Regions from separate parts of the Rhizobium sp. 'Codium 1' genome, predicted to be linked through region 2. Evidence: riboswitches for the same ligand, from Rfam matches in the RefSeq annotation. Region 2 holds a riboswitch; the other holds the start of a gene.
The links. Region 2 has a riboswitch for S-adenosylmethionine ahead of metA (homoserine O-acetyltransferase MetA). Riboswitches for the same ligand answer to the same signal wherever they lie in the genome.
Positions count from the first base shown of each region.

Region 1: linked by a shared signal. The riboswitch ahead of LJE98_RS03025 (O-succinylhomoserine sulfhydrylase) and the one ahead of metA (homoserine O-acetyltransferase MetA) in region 2 are both predicted to bind S-adenosylmethionine.

Region 1 is NZ_JAJGPW010000001.1:638,130-645,346, forward strand. Features, by position in the region: gene LJE98_RS03005 (VOC family protein) at 1-764, opposite strand, end outside; gene LJE98_RS03010 (NADPH-dependent FMN reductase) at 819-1,373, shown strand; tRNA gene LJE98_RS03015 (tRNA-Gly) at 1,381-1,454, opposite strand; gene LJE98_RS03020 (2'-deoxycytidine 5'-triphosphate deaminase) at 1,538-2,635, opposite strand; SAM riboswitch at 2,709-2,787, shown strand; gene LJE98_RS03025 (O-succinylhomoserine sulfhydrylase) at 2,833-4,011, shown strand; gene apaG (Co2+/Mg2+ efflux protein ApaG) at 4,205-4,597, shown strand; gene LJE98_RS03035 (MYG1 family protein) at 4,678-5,622, shown strand; gene LJE98_RS03040 (Hsp33 family molecular chaperone) at 5,785-6,774, opposite strand; gene argF (ornithine carbamoyltransferase) at 6,898-7,217, opposite strand, start outside.
Region 2 is NZ_JAJGPW010000003.1:309,497-316,713, reverse strand. Features, by position in the region: tRNA gene LJE98_RS10940 (tRNA-Gly) at 1-56, shown strand, start outside; gene LJE98_RS10935 (aldose epimerase family protein) at 166-1,176, opposite strand; gene LJE98_RS10930 (vWA domain-containing protein) at 1,223-2,407, opposite strand; gene metA (homoserine O-acetyltransferase MetA) at 2,500-3,429, opposite strand; SAM riboswitch at 3,522-3,599, opposite strand; gene LJE98_RS10920 (DUF1737 domain-containing protein) at 3,712-3,918, opposite strand; gene LJE98_RS10915 (HpcH/HpaI aldolase/citrate lyase family protein) at 3,915-4,838, opposite strand; gene LJE98_RS10910 (hypothetical protein) at 4,949-5,179, shown strand; gene leuD (3-isopropylmalate dehydratase small subunit) at 5,350-5,955, shown strand; gene LJE98_RS10900 (pyridoxal-phosphate dependent enzyme) at 6,013-6,945, opposite strand; gene leuB (3-isopropylmalate dehydrogenase) at 7,121-7,217, shown strand, end outside.

The DNA.
Region 1 (7,217 bases), on a different contig from region 2:
CGGACATAGAGGGAATAGAAGTATTTGCGGTCATGCATATTGATCGTGTCGTCACCGCGCGATTTCAGCTCGGTCGCCTGCGCTTCGACGGCAGCGCGATCAGCCATGCGCAGCGCCACATGATCGATGGCGCCGGTGCCGGGGGCTGCGGGCCAGAAGCCACTGGCGTCGCGCACATCGATACCCTGACCGCTTTCAGACGTAAGGCGGGTGATCGTGCCTTCGGTCGCCGACACACGGAAAAAGGCATGGCGGGTGAGAAAGTCGGCGGTCTGCTGAGGCTGCTCCGACAGCAGGGTCGCTGCCCGCAGACGGGTGATTGCATCCCTCCCTTCAATGCCGCGCACCGGCCAGGCCGCGCCCGGCTCAACCGCGCTCGTGCCGACGAGCTTGACGATGATGCCATCAGGGTCGATGAGCCTGAGCACAGGCTCGGCGAATTCGGTTGCGGGGCCGGTCGCTGCAACACCGAACTGCAAGGCACGCGTCAGCCAGAAGCCGATCGCATCCGGCTGAATGGCAAAGGCGATTTCGCTTGCCGCCCCATGGCCGACGCGGCCGGGGGAACCGTCTTCCCAGGCCAGAAATGTCACCAGCGAGCCGGGACCTGCGACGGCATCGCCGTAAAACAGATGGAGCTGGGCGGCATCCTCGAAGCCCCCTGTGCGCTTGACGAGCCTCAGGCCCAGAAAACCGCAATAGAAGTCGACATTGGCCTGGATCTTCCGGGTGATCGCCGTGATGTGGTGCAGGCCGCTGGTCATCGCATTCTCCCTGTTCTACCCTCCCTTACAACAAATCCAGACGAGGAAAAAATCATGGTGACACTGCTCGGCATTTCGGGAAGCCTGCGCAAGGGCTCGCTCAATACAGCGCTGCTGAAGGCCGCGACAGAAATCAAGGCCGAGGGCTATGCGCTGGAGGCTTCAGGCATCCACGGCATCCCTCTCTATGACGGAGACCTCGAAGAAGCAGAGGGCATCCCGGCCGCTGTCACCACTCTCAAGGAGAAGATCATCGCCGCCGATGGCGTGATCCTGTTCACGCCTGAATACAACAACGGCATCCCCGGCGCCTTCAAGAATGCCATCGACTGGCTCTCACGCCCTTCCTCCGACATGGCCAAGGTCTTTGGCAACAAGCCCTTCGCCCTGGTCGGCGCCTCGCCCGGCAATTTCGGCACCCTGCTCAGCCAGAACGCCTGGCTCTCGGTCCTGCACACGCTCGGCTGCCAGGTGTTTGCGGAAAAGCGGTTGATGGTGTCTCGGGCACATACGCTGTTCGACGCAGAGGGCAATCTCACCGACGAGGCCACCGCCAAGCGGCTCGGCGATCTGCTGGCGGCGTTTGCGCGGTTTGCGGGGCACAGGTGAGAAGAGCTGGAGCGGGTGAAGGGAATCGAACCCTCGTATTCAGCTTGGGAAGCTGCTGCTCTACCATTGAGCTACACCCGCAACGGGGATGAGAAATCCAACAGTTCGACCGGAGTGTCAAGCCGGATGGGACGGAAAGGGGCGCGAATGCAGCGCCCTCTTTGTCAGGGCAGGCGGAAGTGCTTGGAGAGTTTCAAGCCCTGTGCCTGGTAGTTCGAGCCAAGGCCCGTACCATAGAGGCCCTCCGGGCGCTCCTGCATATGCTCGTAGACCAGGCGGCCGATCACCTGGCCGTGTTCGAGGATGAACGGCACTTCGTGGCTGCGGACTTCGAGCACCGCGCGGCTGCCCGAGCCGCCGGCCGGCGCGTGGCCGAAGCCGGGGTCGAAGAAGCCGGCATAGTGGACGCGGAATTCGCCGACCAGGGGGTCGTAGGGCGTCATTTCGGCGGCGTAGAGCGGCGGCACATGCACGGCCTCGTTCGAGACGAGGATGTAGAACTCGTCCGGATCGAGGATGAGTTCGTCGCGGCCACGGCTGTAGAGCGGCTCCCAGAAATCCAAGACCTCATGGGCACCCTTCAGGTCGACGTCTATGACCGAGGTGTGGTGCTTGCCGCGATAGCCGATCAGGCCTTGCGGGCCCGAACCTTTCAGGTCGATCGACAGCGCAATGCCGCCGCCCGAGACGTTTGGCATGTCGCTCGCAACCAGCGTCTCGGCCTTGTGCAGGTCAAAGAGTTCGGCCTCGCCCAGTAGGGCATGGCCGACCCGGAAACGGATCTGCGACAGGCGGGAGCCGCGTCGCACGATAATCGGGAAGGTGCGCGGCGAGATTTCGAGAAAGAGCTGGCCCTTGTAGCCGGCAGGGACCTTGTCGAATTCCTGGGCGTAATCGACCATGACGCGGGTGAAGATGTCGAGGCGGCCGGTCGAACTCTTCGGATTGGCCGAAGCCGAGATTTCGGCCGGCAGGTCGAGGCTTTCCATCAGCGGCACGATGTAGACGCAGCCGGTTTCGAGAACCGCACCGTATTCGAGATCGATCTCGTGAAGGGTCAGCCGCTCCAGCTTCTCGGCAACCGTATGCCCCCGGCCCGGCATGAAACTCGCGCGCACGCGGATCGCCTTGCCACCCAGGCGCAGATCGAGGCTTGCGGGCTGGATCTGGTCCTTGTCCAGCATGACCTCGCTCTTCAGCTGGCCGCCACCGAACAAGGCGCCGATCGCACGATCGGACAAAATCCCGGGTTTCAAGGTCATGATCTCAATCCTGTTTGGGACCGACAAAACCAAAGCCCACCAATTGACGCAAGGCCCGCGAAGGCGTAAGGCAGCCTTATCCCGTGGTGATTTGGCCGGTCGGCTTGCAGCCACGTTAAACAAGTGGCTAAATAGACCGGGTTTACGAAACCGGTCCGTTCACGCGACCGGTTTTTTTGTGTTCGAAAGGCACGCGCATGAGCAAGAACTGGCGCCCGGCAACCACCCTCGTCCATGGCGGCACGCTACGCTCTCCCTATGGCGAGACGTCCGAAGCGATCTTCCTCACCCAGGGCTTCGTCTATGACAGCTCGGAAGCGGCGGAGGCCCGCTTCAAGGGCGAGAACGAAGGCTATATCTACGCCCGCTACGGCAGCCCGACCAATGACATGTTCGAAAAGCGCATGTGCATGATGGAAGGCGCCGAAGATGCGCGCGCCATGGCGTCGGGCATGGCCGCCGTCGCCGCCGCGGTACTGTGCCAGGTCAAGGCCGGCGACCATATCGTCGCTGCCCGCGCGCTTTTCGGCTCCTGCCGTTACGTCGTCGAGACGCTGGCGCCCCGTTACGGCGTGGAATGCACACTGGTCGACGGCCGGGACCTCGCCAACTGGGAAGCCGCGATCCGGCCGAATACCAAGGTCATGTTCCTGGAAAGCCCGACCAACCCGACGCTCGAAGTGATCGACGTCGCGGGCGTCGCCAAGCTCGCCGACCAGATCGGTGCCAAGCTGATCGTCGACAACGTCTTTGCCACCCCGCTCTTCCAGAAGCCTCTGGAGCTCGGCGCGCATGTCGTCGTCTATTCCGCGACGAAGCATATCGACGGCCAGGGCCGCTGCCTCGGCGGCGTCGTCTTGTCGTCGAAGGAATGGATCGACGAGAATCTGCACGATTACTTCCGCCATACCGGCCCTGCCATGTCGCCATTCAATGCCTGGACGCTTCTGAAGGGCGTCGAGACATTGCCGCTGCGCGTCAAGCAGCAAACGGCGAGTGCCGCAGCGATCGCCGATTTCCTCGCGGAACAGGGTGCCGTGGCGAAGGTGATCTATCCCGGACGCAAGGATCATCCGCAGGCCGATATCATCGCCAAGCAGATGACCGGCGGCTCGACGCTGGTATGCTTCGAGTTGAAGGGCGGCAAGGACGCGGCCTTCAAGCTGCAGAATGCGCTCGAGATCATCAAGATCTCCAACAATCTCGGCGACGCCAAGAGCCTGATCACCCATCCGGCCACCACCACCCATAAGAACCTCACCGACGAAGCCCGCGCCGAGCTCGGGATTTCGGGCGGCACTGTCCGTCTGTCCTGCGGGATCGAGGACACGCTGGACCTGATCGAAGACTTCGAAAAGGCGTTCAAGGCCATCTGAGCCGACACCGAAGCGCTTCGGCATACAAAAATTATCAGCCGCGAGTGGCGTCGCGACTGCCCCCTTGCCCTTGACGCGACGGGCTGCGTCGTTATCCCTTCAAGGCAATGTGACGTTCCGCGGCGGATCTTGTTGCCGCCACAAAGAACGCCATGTCTATGGGAATGAAGACACGCTTTCGCAGGGTCCATGCATGTATCGCGCACTGACACGGGACATCGAGGTTCTGGTCGAACCTTACTATCTCGAGGAACAGTCTGACCCGGATGACAGCCGCTACGTCTGGGGCTACCGGATCGTGATCTCCAATCATTCGGCGAAGACTGTGCGCCTGACGCATCGCTACTGGCATATCACCGACCAGAACGGCCAGGTGGACGAAGTGAGCGGCCCCGGCGTCGTCGGTGAACAGCCCTGCCTCGCTCCCGGCGACACCTATGAATACGCCTCCGGCTGCCCGCTCGATACGCCCTCGGGCATGATGTATGGCACCTATCGCATGGAGACCGACGACGGCGAGGCATTCGATGTCGAAATCCCCGCCTTCTCTCTGGACAGTCCGGGCATGGTTCGCACGCTCAATTAGCGCTTTGCGGTTGAGTTGCGCGTGCCCAGTCGCTATCTGGAAGGTCAGATCCGTACTTCCAGCCAGGGGCACCATCCGGCATGAGCATCCAGTATCTCGTCACCCATAGTGGCGGCTTCCATGCCGACGAACTGCTGTCGTCCGTCATCCTGACGCGCCTTTTCCCGGATGCGAAGATCGTGCGCAGCCGGGCGCCCGACTGGATCACGCCCGCGACAGACCGCATCATCTACGATGTCGGCGGCGCCTATGATGCAAACGCCCAAATCTTTGATCACCATCAGCGCGGCGCTCCGCTCCGCGAGGATGGCCAGCCCTTCAGCTCCTTCGGCCTCGTCTGGAAGCACTATGGAAAGGATTATCTCGCCGTTCTCGGCGTTCCGGTCGGCCATGTCGATGCAATCCACGAGAGCTTCGACACCAAGTTCGTTCTCCCGATCGATCTGCTGGACAATGGCGCCCTCAGCCCCGCGACGGCCGGGCCTCTGGCCGACCTCACACTGCCGAGCCTCCTGGAAACCCTGAAACCCGTCTTCGACGACAGGGCGCCAGGCTCGGACGACCGGGGTTTTCAAGCGGCGCTCTCGATCGCCCGCGCCATCGTCGAAGCCGGCATTGCGCAACGGGCCTCCAAGCTCAGGGCCGAGAGCATGGTCCTCGAGGCGATCGCAGCAACGGGAGACCGACATGTACTGGAATTGCAGATGGGCATGCCCTTCCGTCCCGCGATCGTGAAAGCAGGCGCTGACCACCTGCTCTTCGTCGTGCACCCCCGCGACAAGGACTGGTGCATCACTGGCATCCGCAAATCGGAGAACAGTTTCGAGCAACGCGCCGACCTGCCTGCAGCATGGGCGGGATTGAGCAATGGCGACCTTGAAGCCGTGTGCGGCGTCGAAGGCGCCAGCTTTTGCCACAACGCTCGCTTTATCGCAGCAGCGCGTTCGCGCGAGGCTATCCTCGCCATGGCGGACATCGCTGTCACCGAAGCGCTCCGGGCGGACAAGCTCACCACGGAAGCCTGACGAACCGTCGGCGATCAGGCGGCATGAAAATCGATGCCCGCCTCATGTCCAAGCCATGCGACAGGGCCTTCCCGTCGCTTCCAATCTGCAAAAACCGGATCTTGCCGGGCACCAAAAAAGCCGGATCGCTCCGGCTTTTCGTGTCTTCTTCCGTGCCTGCTTTCAAGCCGGCGTCAGCTCTGCCGGCTCGAAGTGGTAGTCGGTCGAGCAGAATTCGCAGGTCACCGTGATCTGCCCGTCTTCCGTGCTCGCTTCGATCTCCTCAGCGGTGAAGCCCTGGAGAACGCCCTTCAGGCGGTCCCGGGAACAGCTGCATCGATCATGGACCGCCTGAGGCGCATAGGCACGAACGCCGCGCTCATGGAACAGGCGGAAGAGCAGCCGCTCGACGCCGACCAGGGGATCGGTGAGCTCGTCGGCGTCGATCGTATCGACCAGCATCCGGGCTTCGTCCCAGGCTTCGTCACCATGCAGGTCCGTATCGCGGTCGTCGCCGTCGCCACCATGCAGGTCCGGATGGCGCATGCGCTCCGGTGCATCCGGCAGGAACTGCGCGATGAGGCCGCCGGCGCGCCAGGTCCGGCGCGGCTTGCCGTCCTCGTCGCGGTCGAAGAGCTCGGCAGCGCCCAGACGCACCCTGGTCGGGATCTGTTCCGACTGGCGGAAGTAGACCCCGGCAATGTCCTCAAGCGAGGTCCCGTCGAGCGGCACGATGCCCTGATAGGGCTGCATGTAGGCGCCCTGGTCGATGGTGAAGGCCAGCATGCCCTCGCCGAGCAGTTCTTCGGGCGATGCGCGACCGGAAGCCACCGCATCCGCCACAGCCTGTTCATCGAAACGGGCATAGGCGCGCACGCTTTCGGGCGAGCTGAAATCGGCGACGAGCAGGTCGACCGGGCCGTCACCCTTGGTCTGGACCGTGAACTTGCCTTCGAACTTCAGCGAAGTGCCGATCAGCACCGTCAGCACGATCGCTTCGGCGAGAAGCCGTGCGACCGGCGCCGGATAGGCGTGACGGTCGAGGATGGAATTGACCAGCGGTCCGAGCTGCACGGCGCGACCACGCACGTCGAGACCGTCCACCTGGAAGGGGACCACACGATCGTCGCCGGCGAAACCGAATTCGCCGAGTTCTGCTTGTTTCATCGCCATGAATGTACTCCCGGCACACGGGGTGCCATACGCTTGGCCGCCTGAGCGGCCCGATCAGAAAGGGCACAGATGGGATCACCTGCGCCAAACGTCAAGTCGGACATAAATTGCCTGAAACCGGCCTCAGATTGCGCCGAGGCACCAGGCGAGGATCGATTTCTGCGCATGCAGGCGGTTCTCCGCCTCGTCGAAGACCACCGACTGCGCGCCGTCGATCACCTCGTCGGTCACTTCCTCGCCGCGATGCGCCGGCAGGCAGTGCAGGAAGAGTGCCTCGTCATTCGCCTTCTTCATCAGGTCTGCATTGACCTGGAAAGGCTGGAAGACATTGTGGCCGCGCGCCTTGTGCTCCTGGTTCATCGACACCCAGGTGTCGGTAATGACGGCATCGGCACCGGTCACCGCGCGGTCGGCATCATGGCAAAGCATGATCTCGCCGCCAT
Region 2 (7,217 bases):
AGAGCACAACCTTGCCAAGGTTGGGGTCGAGCGTTCGAATCGCTTCACCCGCTCCATTCTTTCTCCACAAGAGACATTTTGGAATCATGCGCCGCGGTCCTGGCGCTGCTGGCTTCGTGCATGTTTTGCCGGCCGCAGGTTTCCCCGCAGCCGGCGGTCCTCGGCTCACGCCTTCGAGAAGTTGTAGTCCGTTTCCTGGCGCAGCACTTCACCGGGGCGCAGAACTGCGTTCGGGAAGTTCGGATGGTTGATCGCGTCCGGCCAGACCTGCGTTTCCATGCAGAAGCCGGCGAAGGCGCCGTAGCGGCGGCCTTCGAGGCCAGGAACGGCTGGAGCGACCTTGCCGCCGGCATAGAACTGAACGCCCGGTTCGGTCGTCAGGATCTCCATGGTCACGCCGGAATTGACGCTGCGCGCCAGCGCAACGCTGCGCTTGGCCACGCGGCTGCTGGAGAAGCAGAAGTTGTGGTCGTAGCCGAGTTGCGCGCCATCGACTTCGAGGCGGATCGGCCGCATCTCGCGGAAGTCGAAAGCCGTGTTTTCGACCGGGCGGATTTCGCCTGTCGGGATCATTCTGCCGTCGACAGGGGTGTAGTGATCGGCGGCGATCATCAGGTCATGACCCAGAATGTCGGGGCGGCCATCGAGATTGAAGTAGGCGTGGTGACAGACATTGGCGATCGTCGGCTTGTCGGTCACCGTTTCATAGACGGCTGAGAAAACACCCCCGGCTTTGAGTGCAAAGGTGGCGCGGGTGCGCGTGGTGCCCGGGTAGCCGGCGCGTCCGTCCGGATCGGTGATCTCCATCTGGACGACGTCGGGGCCGAATTCGAGGATCACCCAGTTCCGGCGCCCCATGCCGTCCGAGCCGCCATGAAGGTGACTGACACCGCGCTCGTTGAGCTCAAGCTGATGATCGACGCCATCAAGAGTGAATCGGCCATCGCCTATCCGGTTCGCACAGCGTCCGGGTGTCGCGCCGAAATAGGGTGAATGATCGAGATAGCCGGCAAGATCTTCGAAGCCGAGCACCAGAGGAGCGTCGTGACCTTCGAGACGCAGATCCTGCAACACAGCACCGAAGGTGAGGATCGAGGCGGTCAGGCCGCCTCCCTTCAGGACCACTTTCTCCACTGCGTCTCCCGTTGGCATCACGCCGAACACAGTCCTCGTCATCGCGTCGTTTCCTCGCTTTGTCTCATTGTTGTCTACTGTTTCGCGGTCACCGTGCCAGTTCGCGTGCGGCGGCTTCCAGGCCACCGAGCGTCAGGGCATGCATTCGGTTCCCAATCAGATTTCGAATCAAGCCCACCGACATCGTATAGTCCCAACGTGTCTCCGGCAGGGGATTGATCCAGAGATGCCGCGGGAAGTGATCTGTGAGCCGCGTCAGCCAGGTCGCGCCACTCTCGGCGTTCCAGTGCTCGACCGAGCCGCCCGGATGTGTGACCTCATAGGGGCTCATCGCCGCATCGCCGACAAAGATCAGCCGGTAGTCCGGCCCGAACGTGCGGATGACGTCGAGGGTCGCCATGGCATCTGCATGGCGTCGTTGGTTGTCCTTCCAGACCTTCTCGTATGGACAGTTGTGGAAGTAGAAATATTCCATGTGCCGGAATTCGGAACGTGCGGCCGAGAACAGCTCCTCGATCTCGCGGACATGGTCGTCCATCGAGCCGCCGATGTCGAAGAACATCAGCAGCTTCACGGCATTGCGCCGTTCGGGCCGGGTCTTCACGTCGAGATAGCCGTGTTCGGCGGTCGAGCGGATCGTGCCGGAGAGATCCAGCTCTTCTGCTGCTCCCTCGCGCACGAAGCGGCGCAATCGTCGCAGCGCCACCTTGATGTTGCGCGTGCCCAATTCGACGCGGTCATCGAGATTGCGGAACTCGCGCTGGTCCCAGACCTTCACCGCTTTCCGGTGCCGGCTTTCGTTCTGGCCGATGCGCACGCCTTCCGGATTGTAGCCATAAGCGCCGAAGGGCGACGTGCCGGCCGTGCCGATCCACTTATTGCCGCCCTGGTGGCGCTCCTTCTGCTCCGCGAGACGTTGCCTGAGGGTCTCCATCAGCTTCTCGAAGCCGCCCAGTGCCTCGATCAGCTTCTTGTCTTCGTCCGAGAGGTGCTTCTCGCCGAGGCGGCGCAGCCAGTCTTCCGGGATGATGCCCGCATCGATGCCCTTGTTGGCATCTCCACTGAAAATGCCGCCGAAAATCTCCGAAAAGACCCGATCGAAACGATCGATGAAACGCTCGTCCTTCACCAGCGTGGTGCGGGCGAGATAGTAGAAGCCATCCGGATCGAAATCGACAAGGCCCGCCTGAAGGCCTTGCAGCAGAGCGAGGTATTCCCGCAGCGTCACAGGAACCTTCTCTTCTTTCAATCGCAGGAAAAACGGCAGAAACATCGATCAGAATAGGCTCGGTTTATCGGCGGCCGCATCCTGTCACAGAGCGACCAGCCTGTCCCGCCAAAAACGGCCTCCATAAACGTGCGGTATCAGCGTGTTACACCGCTGCCGATCTCATTCAGGTCATAGGGCGTCATCTGGTAGATCTCATTGATCCAGTTGCCAAACAGCAGATGCGCATGGCCGCGCCAGCGGTTGAGCGGGGGGAGTGCGTCATCGTTGTGGGGGAAGTAATTGTGGGGCAGCTTGATCGGAATTCCGGCAGACTTGTCGCGGAAATATTCGTCGCCCAGCGAGGTCGAGTCATATTCCACGTGATTGAACATATAGAGGCGGTTGGCGCGCTTCTCCTGCACCAGGCAGACGCCCATCTCGTCGGATTCCAGCAGGATTTCCAGGTCCGATATCTTCTCGATGTCGGCGCGGCGAACTTCCGTCCAGCGCGAGACCGGCACCTGAAAATCGTCCGAAAACCCGTTGAGATAGACCGATGAGGGCGCGAGGTTTCGATGGCGATAGACGCCAAACGCCTTTTCCTTCAGCGGATGTTTCGGAACCTTGTGGAAGTGGTAGATGGCGGCCATGCCGCCCCAGCAAACATTCATGGTCGAATGCACGTGGGTCTCGGTCCAATCGAGGATCTGCTCGAGTTCCGGCCAATAGGTAACCTCCTCGAAGGGCAGGGTCTCGATCGGGGCGCCGGTGATGATGAAGCCGTCGAACTTGCGGTGCTTCACCTCGTCCCAGGTCTGGTAGAAGGACAGGAGATGGTCTTCCGGCGTGTTCTTGGCCTTGTGGCCGCCGACACGGACGAGTGTCAGCTCCACCTGCAGCGGCGAGGCGCCGATCAGCCGGGCGAACTGGACTTCGGTCTTGATCTTGTTCGGCATGAGGTTGAGCAGGCCGATCTGCAGTGGGCGAATGTCCTGGCGGATAGCCATGGTTTCGGTCATGACCCGCACGCCCTCATGCACGAGGGTCTCAAAGGCGGGCAGCGTATCGGGAATCCTGATCGGCATCTTACTCTCGACTTTCCTTGTCACGGCGGTCTTCGGACCGCGGAAACAAAAATACCGGCGCCTTCAATATCGCCACCGGTCCTCGGAAAGTCTGATAACTCGCCTCGGCCCTTTAGCGACTTATTTTACGTGGCTGCAAGCCGGCCGGCCAAATCACCACGGAACGAGGCGTTTTACCCCTGTCCGGACTGCGAATCAATGGGGTTCGGCCAGGTATGGAGGCACAGCCGGGCACCGCGCCGGAAAGCCAGTTTCGCCCTCGCCGGCTGTGTGGCGAGCTGGCTATTGCTCGCCGAGTTTCATCGACGGATCATAGTCCTTGCCATGCACGGTCTTCACCACGGCCTGGCCGCAATACATCTTGTTCTCGGCCGCATTGAAGGAGTGGCTCGGGGAGCCATGCAGTTCCCAACCCTTGTTGAGGGCATCGGTGACGCGGTGGCAGAAGCTGGAATCGTCAGGGCCGGTAAGGAAACGATAGACTTTCATGGAGACTTGTCCTTTCTGGCGTCGATCAGGGCGACCTTGGCGAGAAGGCGCGTCGCCTCCTCGGCATGCAGCTTCTCGATCATGCGCCCATCGATGTTGATGACGTTGAGGCCCGCATGGGCCGGGTCGGCGAAAGCATTGGCCACTATGCGGGCGTCGATGATTGCCGCCTCGTCGGGTCCGAAATGTTGGTTGGCGGGACTGATCTGGGCCGGATGGATCAGCATCTTTCCGTCGAACCCCATGCCGCGCCCTTGTGCGCACTCGGCCGACAGAGCTTCGAGATCGCGGAAATCGTTCGAGACACTGTCGATGACATCAAGTCCATAGGCACGGGCCGCGAGCACGACCTGCATCAGATAAGGCACCAGATAGGTGCGCCCCGGCGCATCCGGGATGCCGGTCGCCTTGCGCAGGTCGTTCAAGCCGACGACCAAGGCATCGAGCCGGCTGTCGCTCGTCCGGCCGGCGGAGGCGATCGCTGCACCGTTGAGGATGCCGCGCGGGGTTTCGATCATTGCCCAGATCCTGAGACCTTCCGCCGCAGCGTGCTCGCCGAGACGATCCGCAACGTCCTGGACCGTTACCGGCTCTTCGACCTTCGGGAGAAGGACGGCGTCGGGCGCTGCAGCAAGGATGAGGTTCATGTCCTCGAGAAAATGGGGTGTATCCGTCGCGTTGATGCGAATGATGCGCTCGCGATGTCCGAGGTCAGAATTTGTCAGGAATGTCAGAAGCTTGTCTCGCGCTTCCGCCTTCCGGTCTTCGGCAACCGAGTCCTCGAGGTCGTAGATCACCGCGTCGCAGTCGAGGCCGGGCACCTTTTGCAGGGCCCGTTCGTTGACCGCCGGCACCGTCAGCACGGACCGACGCAACCGAGAGGGGTGGTGAAAGCGAAAGGAGAATGGCTCTGAAGTCATGGGCGAGTTCTGGCAAGCTTTGGCCGACCACGCAAGATGACAATTGGGTGAAAGCCCCTTGCAATGCTGGAGAAGAAGGGCCACCTTGGCTGGCGAGAAAGGACACGATCATGCAAAATATCCGCTCCGCCGCCTATGCCATTGCCGGCCTTGCATTTGTCGGTATCGCAGCCGCTTTCGCGGTCTCGCTGACGCTTGTCATCGGGGCGCTCCTCACCGTGACACTCGGTGCTCGCATGCTGATGGGCAAGACGAAGCGCGCTCCGGTCTATGCGAAGGCAAAACCGAGCGAGGGCGTGCGCGTCTGGAACGACGGCAAGGGCACCATCATCGATCTCTGATCGTACAGGACTGCGATCCGTCTCCGACCCGCGCGCGGGTGAGAGGATAGACACGTGGGCAAATCCTGCGGGCCCGCATCCGTCATTTGCAAGAATCTCCTTCAATTTCTCGCGGTTTTGCTCTATGGGCGGGACACCAAACCCGCATTAGCCAGATCGAAGGCAGATTGATGGACAAGTTCGTAAAGCTCACCGGTGTCGCAGCACCGCTTCCGGTCGTCAACGTCGACACGGACATGATCATTCCGAAGGACTATCTGAAGACCATCAAGCGCACCGGTCTCGGCACAGGCCTCTTTGCGGAGGCTCGCTACAAGGAAGACGGTTCGGAGAACCCGGATTTCGTCCTGAACAAGCCGGCCTACCGCAATGCGCAGATCCTCGTTGCCGGCGACAATTTCGGCTGCGGTTCCTCGCGCGAACATGCACCCTGGGCCTTGCTGGACTTCGGCATCCGCTGCGTGATCTCAACGTCCTTCGCCGATATTTTCTACAACAACTGCTTCAAGAACGGCATCCTGCCGATCATCGTCAGCCAGAGCGATCTGGACAAGCTGATGGATGATGCCAGCCGCGGTTCGAATGCCGTGCTGACCGTCGATCTGGAAGCCTCGGAAATCACCGGTCCCGACGGCGGCCGGATCTCGTTTGAAATCGATGCCTTCAAGCGCCATTGCCTGCTGAACGGCCTCGATGACATCGGCCTGACCCTCGAAAAGGCATCGAATATCACGAGTTTCGAACAGTCCAACGCTGCGCAGCGCCCCTGGGCCTGAGACCAGCAGCGGATGTGAGACAATCAAGCCGGGCGTGAGCCCGGCTTTTTTATTGGTTCAGAGGAAGCGCGTGCGCCATGTCTCGAGTGACGCGAGCGACACGCCGATCCCGCCGCACACCTCGACGAGCGGCGCCTTGAAGCGCGACAGCAGATCGGCATGCACATCTGCAACGGCGAGTGCTGCACCGCAGGCTGGTTCGACCAGGATCCGCTGCGCATCGGCGAATTTCAGACAGGCCGCGACAGCCTGTGCATCGGTTACCGTGACGCTCTCGATCGGATGCGTGTCCAGCAAGTCGAAGACATGCTGTGCGACCTGCCGTGCGCCAAGCGAATTGGCGATCGAGGTGATCGCCGGCAGGGTCACGCGCTCTTTCGCAGCGACCGCAGCATTCAGGGAGGCCGCACCTTCTGTTTCGACCGCGACAACGGGGATGTCCGGCAAGCCATTGCGGCGCAGGCCCTCGACAATGCCGGCCAGAAGCCCACCGCCGCCGACGCTGGTGATCACGCAGTCGAAGGCTGCGCCTGATTTCACCACCTCATCGATCAAGGTGGCATGACCTTCCCAGAGCAGCGGGTGGTCATAGGGATGGACATAGGCCGCCCTGCGTTCGGCGGCGAGCGCAACGGCATGGGCATTGGCCTCATCGAAAACCTGCCCGTGGACGAGCACATTGGCGCCGGTTGCCGCGATGCGGGCACCAACCGCTTCGGATGTCGTTTCGGGGACGACGATGGTCACCGGGACCTGCAATGCGCGGCCCGCCACCGCGGCTGCGATCCCGGCGTTGCCGCCGGACGCGCAGAAGATCTCCTTCGCGCCTTTCGCAACCTCGTGCTGGCAGAGAAGGCCAACGCCTCTCAGCTTGAAGCTGCCGGAAGGCTGCAATGCATCGATCTTCAGCCAGAGCGGCAGGCCGCTGGCACTGTAGTCGGCGGCGGTTCTGAGCAGGGGAGTTTCGATATGGAGCGGCGAGAGCGGCATGTGGGATGGGTCCAATTTGCAGAGGCGCCTTTTTGGACCCGCAGCCGGTCTGAGGTCAACGGCGTTATCCCTGTCATGGCAGACCTCGATGCGTACCGTTTCCGGCCTATCTCGCTTGAAATGGCCGTGCCCCGGGCGTAAGAAGCCGCGACTTCTATTCGAGTGGAGGGTTTCCATGACGGCTCGCAATCTTCTTCTGCTGCCCGGTGACGGCATCGGCCCAGAGGCCATGACCGAAGTTCGCAAGATCATTGCCTATATGAATGAGGCGC